Regions from separate parts of the Bacillus sp. z50 genome, predicted to be linked through region 1. Evidence: riboswitches for the same ligand, from Rfam matches in the RefSeq annotation. Region 1 holds a riboswitch; each other region holds the start of a gene.
The links. Region 1 has a riboswitch for S-adenosylmethionine ahead of AC4G3N_RS04165 (methionine biosynthesis PLP-dependent protein). Riboswitches for the same ligand answer to the same signal wherever they lie in the genome.

Region 1 (3,285 bases):
CCATTTGATATAAAGGCTTTTTGTGAAGCAAAGGAACAGTTTGTCGTGGGTGTTACAGATTGCGTAACAGGCGAACCTGTATACTATAGAAAAGAGCACCTAATAAAAGATATTACAACGATTCTGCGCGCATCCAGTTCGATTCCTTTTTTTGCTCCGGAAATCTCTTATGATGGAAGAATGCTGCTGGATGGCGGTGTTGCCGATCCAATACCGATACAAAAATCTCAAGCAGACGGGAATACGAAAAATATCGTTGTGCTTACTGGGAATAAAGGCTATATGAAAGCATCGTCGCTTGATTGGCTTGGAAAAAGAAAATATAAGAACTATCAAGGGCTGCTAAAGGCTCTTCGCAAACGGCATATCGTTTACAATGACACGATCCGCTATTTGGAGGAACAAGAAGAAAAGGGACTTGTCGTCATTATTCGTCCATTAGTGAAATCAGATGTCAGCCGTGTTGAGCGTAACCCTAAAAAGCTGAAAAAGCTGTACAATCAAGGATATGCTGAAGCCAAGGCTGCTTATGGAAAAATCAAACGGTTATTATAATAAAAACCCATCACTTAAATGGTGATGGGTTAACGTTTAGTATGAAATTAGGCTAATTCTGATTGTAAGTAATTCCAGATTAACTGGGCAGTATGTTCAATAGAGCTGATATGGGTTCTTTCAAAAGCATGTGAAGCATCAATGCCGGGTCCAATTAATCCGTGTATGATATCATAGCCGGCACGGATGGCAGCAGAAGCATCAGATCCGTAAAAAGGATATATATCTACACGGTAATCAATCTTGTGTTGCTTTGCCAATTCGACTAAATGCTGACGCAGGCCATAATGATAGGGTCCGCTAGAATCTTTTGCACAAATGGAAACACTGTATTCATCCGTAGATTGTCCTTCTCCAATTGCTCCCATATCTACAGCCAGGTATTCAACAGTTTCAGCAGGAATGTTGGAGTTTCCGCCATAGCCTATTTCTTCATTATTTGAAATTAAGAAGTGGGTCGTATAGGGGAGAGTGATGCCTTCTTCTTTTAACTGTTTAATGATATACATCAGTATGCCGACACTCGCTTTATCATCTAAATGACGGGATTTAATAAATCCATTGTCTGTCAGTTCAACACGGGGCTCGAAGGAAACAAAATCACCTACAGAAATACCTAGACCTTCTGTATCCGTCTTGCTTTTTGTCACAGCATCAATTCGAACTTCAATCGTTGCATCCTCGCGTTTAATATCTCCCATTTTCTGATAAACATGGACAGAAGTTTGATTTAAAAGAATCGTCCCTGTAAACGTTTTACCTTCAGCTGTATGGATTTTACAATATTCGCCTTCAACAGAATTCCAACGAAATCCGCCGATCATCGATAATTTTAAACGCCCGCTTGGTTTGATTTCTTTCACCATAGCACCTAATGTATCTACATGGGCTGTTAGAAAACGGTGCTTTGAATCATCCTGTCCCTTGATTGTTGCCAATAGGGCACCTTTATTTGTTTTTACTGCAGGTATTCCTTGAGATTGTAAAAACTGTGCTACATGATCAATTACTTCCGTTGTATAGCCGCTCGGACTTGGAATGGATACAAGGTCTTTTATGTACTGGAAAATTTCCTGGCCATTGGCTTTCATGGTTCCGAATCACTCCTTTTTATGTATAGATTTATTATATACCTTTGTTAAAAAGTTGGACAATAAAGGCAGAAATAACTTGCTTTTTTAGCAGTAGGACTGTAAATTTATAGTTAAATAAATATTCTGAAAAATCTTATCAAGAGAGATGGAGGGACAGGCCCTGTGAAGTCTCAGCAACCGCCAATATGGAAAGGTGCTAATTCCTGCAGGAACAATCATTCCTGGCCGATAAGAAGGGACTCACTCTAATGAAAAGTCTTCTTCTTGAAGACTTTTTTCGTTTTTAAGCATATTTTTATTCACTGGGAAAATGAGTGGATGTAAGTAATTCGTAACTTTGATGGCAAATTAGAGCCGGATGAAGGTAAATCAGAGTAACTGTATTTCGGGGATTAATAAAGAGAGAGGGGTCATACATATGACAACAGTTAAAATCGAAACACTCTTAGCTCAAATAGGCAATCGAAGTGAAACACAAACAGGTACTGTTAATCCGCCAGTTTATTTTTCCACAGCCTATCGCCATAACGGAATAGGGGAATCAACAGGGTTTGATTACATAAGAACAGGAAACCCAACCAGAAAATTATTAGAGGAAGCAATTGCCGAGCTAGAGGGTGGTAAACAGGGATTTGCCTTTAGTTCAGGTATGGCTGCCATTCACTCATTGCTATGTTTATTTTCTCCAGGTGATGAAATAGCCGTCTCTGCCGATCTGTATGGAGGGACATATCGGTTATTTGAGCAAATATGGAAGACGTATGGCATCAAATTTAACTATTGCCATACATATGAAGATTTCGCTGAATCCATTACGGAAAATACGAAGGCCTTCTTTATAGAAACACCGACAAATCCGCTTATGCAGGAAATGGATATTAAAGAAATTGCTCAACTGACCCAATCTAACAATCTACTGCTCCTTGTGGATAATACGTTTTATACACCCATTTTGCAAAGACCGATTGAGCAGGGAGCAGATATTGTTGTCCACAGTGCCACCAAATATTTAGCAGGACATAATGATGTATTGGCTGGATTAATTGTCTCAAAGAGTAAAGAGGTTGGTGCGCGCCTAGAAGAATATCAAAATGCAACAGGCGCTGTACTGCCGCCATTTGACTCCTGGCTTGTGATGAGGGGAATGAAAACATTGAGCCTAAGGATGAGGCAGCATGAGGAAAATGCTAAGATAATCAGCCGATTTTTAAGAGAAAGAGAAGAAGTGACAGATGTCCTTTATCCTGGTAAAGGGGGGATGATATCGTTCCGGCTGAAATCAGAGGAATGGATCAATCCATTTTTAAAAAGCCTTCGCATCATATCTTTTGCTGAAAGTCTGGGTGGAGTAGAAAGTTTAATGACGTACCCTGCTACACAAACACATGCGGATATCCCTGAGGAAGTGCGTACACAAAATGGAGTCTGTAATTGTTTGCTGCGCTATTCTGTTGGGATAGAGCATGCGAATGATTTGATTGATGATCTTATTCAAGCTTTTGAATCATTATCGGTTTAGGTTATTAGAAATTTGAACTTTACAGGCATTTAGGTGCATCATGAAGGATTCCAGAAGTAATACCTAAAAAGGATAAATTAGAAAATTATGCAAATTAACGACCCGTTTTGATATACT
Region 2 (3,285 bases), on a different contig from region 1:
TCAAGAATAATAGCAGACCCAATATAATTCCAAGGAAAAAAGTTGCGATTAATGAGACACCTGTCATATACAAGGTTTCCCATGTCTTTTCATAAATTCGTTCCCAAACTACATTTGGTAATAATGTTTCCATCATTCTGAAATCACCTCCACACCAATTTCCTGATTGTGGAGATAGTCAATCGCTTTCGCCACTTCAGCAGCATCACCGTCTACATGAATAAATAACGTTCCATAGGACCCGTGCTGAGTCTGCGAAATTTTACCCTGTAATATGTTTACATTGATTTTGTAAGAGCGGATAACCTCTGATAAAACAGGGGTTTCAGCTGATTCGCCAATAAAGGATAATTGTACAACTTTCCCCGTCGGATATTCAGCAAGCAAATGCTCAATCGTCTCTTTCGTTTCTTCTGGCTCAGTCACTTGCTGTACAAATCGTTTAGTAATCGGAGCATTTGGTTTTTTAAATACATCAAGTACTTTTCCGCTCTCGACCACTTTCCCCATCTCCATCACAGCAACGCGATGACAGATTTTACGAATAACATGCATTTCATGTGTAATTAATACGATTGTCAAGCCAAGTCTTTTATTTATATCAACGAGCAAATCCAAAATATCGTCTGTAGTCTGAGGATCAAGTGCTGATGTCGCCTCGTCACAAAGAAGAACCTGTGGATTGTTCGCTAATGCGCGCGCTATACCGACCCGCTGCTTCTGACCGCCGCTCAACTGAGATGGATAAGCATTTTCACGGCCATCTAATCCTACCAGACTTACCAGTTCCTTCACTCTTTCTTTACGTACCTTGCTTGGTACGCCCGCAATTTCTAAAGGAAACTCTATATTTTCGCTGACTGTCCTTGACCAGAGGAGATTAAAGTGTTGAAAAATCATACTTATTTCCATTCTGGCTTTTCTTAATTCAGCGCCTTTTATAGCAGCCATATCTTTGCCTGCCACCAAGACACTGCCTTCTGTTGGCTTCTCTAAACCGTTCAGCATTCTAATGAGGGTACTTTTTCCCGCACCGCTGTACCCAATAATTCCAAAGATCTCGCCTTTTTCAATAGATAATGAGACTTGATCCACTGCTTTGACAGCTGATGAACGTTTAAATGTTCCTGAGAAGGTCTTCGATACATCACGTAATGTAATCATGAAAAGTTCACCTGCTCTTTCTATCAACCTATAATTAAAGAATAACTTCAGTTAAACAAAAATGCCTTTCTGCGGAGGCAGAAAGGCATGATTTATTTATAACATGTTCCTTTCTCTCATCTCCCAGGATTTATTATCCTGTGTGAATTGGCACCTTTTCAATCATAAATGATTGCCGGTTGCCGGGCGTCAAAGGGCACTTCCCTCGGCCTCTCTTGATAAGAGTACTTAAACTATTCAATTAAATCTAACTGTTTGCTATCCTATCATGTTGAAGAAAGAACTGTCAACACCAAAGTCTGCATAGCATGTTCAATATTTATTTCACAACCACCTCAGTGGAAGCTATACCTGTTGCTTTTTCAATCGCAAGCTCCAATTCTTCAATTAGATCTTCTGCATGTTCAATTCCAACAGACAGTCTGATTAAATCCTCCTGTACACCTGATGCTTTTAATCCCTCTTCACTTAGTTGCTGATGAGTCGTGCTTGCCGGATGGATAATTAGGCTCTTTGCATCTCCCACATTGGCCACATGGGACCACAGTTCAACGGAATCAATCAGTTTTTTACCTGCCTCACGTCCACCCTTTATTCCAAAAACAACGACTGCTCCAGCACCTTTGGGTAAATATTTCTTCGTTTTTTCGTAATCAGGGTGATCTGAATCTCCTGGATACAAGACCCACGATACAGCCGGATGCTGTTTTAAATAGTCAACTATTAATCTCGTATTGGCTACATGCTCCTTCATCCTCACATGCAGAGTTTCCAATCCGAGAATAAATTGAAAGGCATTGTACGGGCTTAAGGATGGACCTAAATCTCTCAACAGCTGAACTCTGGCCTTCACAATAAATGCTGCTGCACCAATTGCTTCACTGTAAATCAGATCATGATAGCTTGGATCGGGTTCAGTAAAGCCCGGAAATTTAGATGAATTCCAGTCAAACTTCCCTCCATCGACTATGACCCCGCCTAATGTGGTTCCATTTCCAAGCAGCCATTTCGTAGCTGAGTGTACGACGATATCCGCTCCAAACTCAATCGGACGGGATAAATAAGGAGTTGCAAATGTATTATCAATGATTAACGGAATTCCAGCTTCATGAGCAATTTCCGCCACCCGTTCAATATCAAGAACCTGCAGGCTTGGATTTCCAATCGTTTCTCCAAAAATAGCTCTGGTCTTTGATGTAATCGCTTCTCTAAAATTTTCAGTGTCACTTGGATCCACGAACCTTACGTTAATACCATACTTAGGGAGAGTATTGGCAAATAAATTGTAGGTTCCGCCGTATAGAGTGGACGCAGAGATAATTTCATCACCTGCTCCCGCAATATTTAGGATTGAGAGTGTTATAGCTGCAGCACCACTTGATACCGCTAAAGCTCCAATGCCACCTTCTAATTCTGCTATACGTTCTTCGAATACACTTGAAGTTGGATTATGGATTCTAGTATAAATATAGCCAGTTTCAGCTAATCCAAATAAATCCGCAGCATGATCTGTGTCTTTAAATAAATAAGCATTCGTCTGGTAAATCGGCACGCTTCTCGCTCCAGTTACCGAATCCTGCTGCAATCCTCCGTGTATACCTACTGTTTCAAACCGATACTTCTTTTCTTCATTTGCCATTCTACATCTCTCCATTTCATTTTAAATAGAGAAGTGAGTAAATGAAAAAAACCTCTTCACAAGAAGAGGCAGGCATTTTCCATCTCTCCTTATCTCCCGGATTTATATCCGCTGGAATTGGCACCGTGTATTATATAAATACCGGTTGCCGGGCTTCAACGGGCCAGTCCCTCCACCTCTCTTGATAAGAACCAAGTATTAAGTTGTTAAAACTATAGCATATGGAAAAATATGAGTCAATTGATTATTCAGAATTTTTAAATTAAATAACGAGGAGCTTCTTTTACTATAATAAATGCCTCCAGTTAGCCACTTAACAATCGTCTAATCGGTTGAGATTACAGGCTATTATAGAGAATTCTACAAATCAATTAAAACTTCTGACATAGACAGCGTAAAATAGAAACAGCACCTTTAAAAGATTCTAGTTAAATATTCATCGACATATTTCCTGAGAAATAACTGCTCTTATTCTGTAATTC
Region 3 (3,285 bases), on a different contig from region 1:
TGCGTAACAGCCGCCTTCAATATTAAATACACCATCAGGAGACCAGCCATGTTCGTCATCACCTATAAGGCGGCGATTTGGATCGGCTGATAAAGTAGTCTTTCCAGTGCCGGATAGGCCAAAGAAAAGAGCTACATCTCCCTCGAAACCTACATTTGCTGAACAATGCATAGAGAACACATTTTTCTCAGGCAACAGGTAATTCATGATTGAGAAAATGGATTTTTTCATTTCACCTGCATACTCGGTGCCTCCAATTAAGACGACTTTTTTCTCAAAAGAAATGATGATAAACGTCTCAGATTGTGTACCGTCCACGAGAGGGTTTGCTTTAAAACCTGGTGCTGAGATAATAGTAAACTCAGGAGAATGATTTTCAAGCTCTTCTTTAGTGGGGCGGATAAACAGCTGATGTACAAATAAATTGTGCCAGGCATATTCATTGATTACTTGTATAGGAAGGCGGTAGTCTGTTGCAGCCCCAGCAAACCCATTAAATACAAATAATTCATCTCGTTTTTCGAGGTAATCGATAACTTTATCATATAATTTAGAGAATGCGTCTTCAGATATTGCTTGATTGACGCTTCCCCAGGCTATTTTATCTTTAGTGGCAGCTTCCTCTACAATATATTTATCCTTTGGAGATCTGCCGGTATATTTACCTGTTTCGGCTTTAATCGCTCCAGTAGATGTGAGGATGCCCTCTTTTCTGGTTAATACTTTTTCAACTAATTGTGGCACTGAAAGCTGAATGTGAATATTATCATGAGTAAGTAATTGTTTCAATTCATTGGAAACTCCTACACTGTTCATAAGGTATCATCCTTTTCCAGAATTTTGGTAAGCATATTATATGGAAAATAGTATAACACATTTAATCGATTTATCCATACTAATTGTGTTAATTTTCAAAAATATGGTTTAATATAGTATATAAGAATAATTATTATTGTTTTCATTGGTGAAAGAATAGGGATATTAGTCAATATTGATGGATAAATAATAAAGTATATTTATTTGAATATTCGTAAATTAATTATATCAATATCATAATTGAAATGCGAATTTTAAGTTCTGACTGTACTTCTTTTAGAAAAAGGATGAAGCTAAAGGTTTATCTTAACAATATATTCCTGTTTATTTATTGACAGAAAATGATGGATAAGATATTATATACATTTGATATGGATACTCTTATCAAGACTCGGTGGAGAGACGAGCTCTATGAAGCCGGGGCAACCTGCAGTTTGATTCCTTATAATGGAAATCACGCAAAGGTGCTAACTTGATGCAAGGTTATAATGCCTTGAACGATGAGAGTGAAAGGCAGATTTCTGAGACTCAGACCTTTCCTCTTTTCTTTATAAAGGGGAAAGGTCTTTTTTCGTATAATCAGGAGATAATTAAAGATAATGAGTAGCCATAAACAGGGAAACTGAAGGAGGAAATATACATGTCTAATAAGAGACATTTGTTTACATCAGAATCTGTAACAGAAGGTCATCCGGATAAAATTTGCGATCAGATTTCTGATTCCATTTTGGATGAAATTTTAGCAAAGGATCCAAATGCGAGGGTAGCCTGCGAAACATCTGTTACCACTGGATTAGTTTTAGTAGCGGGAGAAATCACTACTTCTACTTATGTGGATATTCCAAAAATTGTGCGTGACACAATCAAAGGGATCGGTTATACACGTGCTAAATATGGTTTCGATGCAGAAACATGCGCTGTCTTAACCTCTATTGATGAACAATCTGCAGATATCGCCCAAGGTGTAGACCAAGCTTTGGAATCAAGAGAAGGCACGATGTCAGATGAAGAGATTGAAGCTATTGGGGCGGGAGATCAGGGTCTTATGTTCGGTTTTGCCTGCAACGAAACAGAAGAATTAATGCCTCTTCCTATTTCTCTTGCTCACCAATTATCTAGAAAGCTGGCTGAGGTTCGTAAACAAGAAGTTCTTCCATACTTGCGCCCTGATGGAAAAACACAAGTCACAGTGGAATATGATGAAAATAAAAATCCGGTAAGAATTGATACAATCGTTATCTCTACTCAGCATGACGCGGAAACAACACTGGAGCAAATTAAGAAAGACTTAAAAGAACAAGTAATTAAACCGGTTGTTCCTGCTCACCTTATTGATGAACAAACTAAATATTTTATTAACCCAACGGGCCGTTTTGTTATTGGAGGTCCACAAGGGGATGCAGGCTTGACTGGCCGTAAAATCATTGTAGACACGTATGGTGGATACGCACGTCACGGTGGCGGAGCATTCTCTGGTAAAGACGCTACAAAAGTAGACCGTTCTGCTGCCTATGCAGCCAGATACGTAGCTAAAAATATTGTAGCAGCAGGTCTTGCAGATAAAGCGGAAGTTCAGCTGGCTTACGCGATTGGTGTAGCGCAACCAGTATCTATTTCTATTGATACGTTCGGTACAGGGAAAATTGAAGAGGAAAAATTAATTGAATTAGTACGTGCTAACTTTGATCTACGCCCAGCAGGGATCATAAAAATGCTTGATTTAAGACGTCCGATCTATAAACAAACAGCAGCTTACGGACATTTTGGACGCAATGATTTAGATCTTCCTTGGGAGAAAACAGATAAAGTGGAAGTACTGCGTGCGGAAGCTAACATCTAAGATAAACAGCATAAACATTTCTAGAAAGAGGGATAACCCCTCTTTCTTTTTTTGTCTAAATATGGTAATATTAGGAAGTTGTGATATCGGGTATAATGGATCATATTTTGTCGGGACCCTAGCTTATATCTAAAATCTAATCCTTTGATATTTTTAAAGAAAAACAGTCGAAAGTAAAGGTAGTGAGTGAATAATAATGTGTGGATTTGTAGGATGTATGCATGATCACCAGCAAGCGAATCAGGATTCAGAACTAATTAAAAGTATGAATGACTTGATTACGCATAGAGGGCCAGATGACGAGGGGTATTATATAGATGAACATATCCAGCTTGGTTTCAGAAGACTAAGCATCATTGATATTGAATGTGGACATCAGCCCTTAACGTATGAAAATGAACGCTATTGGATTGTTTTTAACGGAGAAATATACAACTACTTGGAATTGAAAGTAGTGCTGGAAAAGGAAGGCATGGCGTTTTCTACAAATTCAGATACTGAAGTAATCCTGGCGGCATTTGTTCAATATGGGGAAAAGGCAGTTGAAATGCTTCGTGGGATGTTTGGGTTCGTGATTTGGGATAAACAGGAGAAATCTGTTTTTGGTGCCCGTGATCCATTTGGGATTA

Region 2: linked by a shared signal. The riboswitch ahead of AC4G3N_RS11870 (methionine ABC transporter ATP-binding protein) and the one ahead of AC4G3N_RS04165 (methionine biosynthesis PLP-dependent protein) in region 1 are both predicted to bind S-adenosylmethionine.
Region 3: linked by a shared signal. The riboswitch ahead of metK (methionine adenosyltransferase) and the one ahead of AC4G3N_RS04165 (methionine biosynthesis PLP-dependent protein) in region 1 are both predicted to bind S-adenosylmethionine.

What each region holds. Positions count from the first base shown of each region.
Region 1 covers NZ_JBZFQL010000001.1:885,132-888,416, reverse strand. Annotated here, with positions in the region: gene AC4G3N_RS04175 (patatin-like phospholipase family protein) at 1-555, shown strand, start outside; gene AC4G3N_RS04170 (M42 family metallopeptidase) at 603-1,646, opposite strand; SAM riboswitch class I at 1,780-1,884, shown strand; gene AC4G3N_RS04165 (methionine biosynthesis PLP-dependent protein) at 2,068-3,168, shown strand.
Region 2 covers NZ_JBZFQL010000003.1:527,651-530,935, reverse strand. Annotated here, with positions in the region: gene AC4G3N_RS11875 (methionine ABC transporter permease) at 1-136, opposite strand, end outside; gene AC4G3N_RS11870 (methionine ABC transporter ATP-binding protein) at 133-1,164, opposite strand; SAM riboswitch class I at 1,278-1,389, opposite strand; gene AC4G3N_RS11865 (O-acetylhomoserine aminocarboxypropyltransferase/cysteine synthase family protein) at 1,484-2,803, opposite strand; SAM riboswitch class I at 2,890-2,994, opposite strand; gene AC4G3N_RS11860 (thioredoxin family protein) at 3,272-3,285, opposite strand, start outside.
Region 3 covers NZ_JBZFQL010000006.1:228,217-231,501, reverse strand. Annotated here, with positions in the region: gene pckA (phosphoenolpyruvate carboxykinase (ATP)) at 1-816, opposite strand, end outside; SAM riboswitch class I at 1,195-1,323, shown strand; gene metK (methionine adenosyltransferase) at 1,457-2,656, shown strand; gene asnB (asparagine synthase (glutamine-hydrolyzing)) at 2,853-3,285, shown strand, end outside.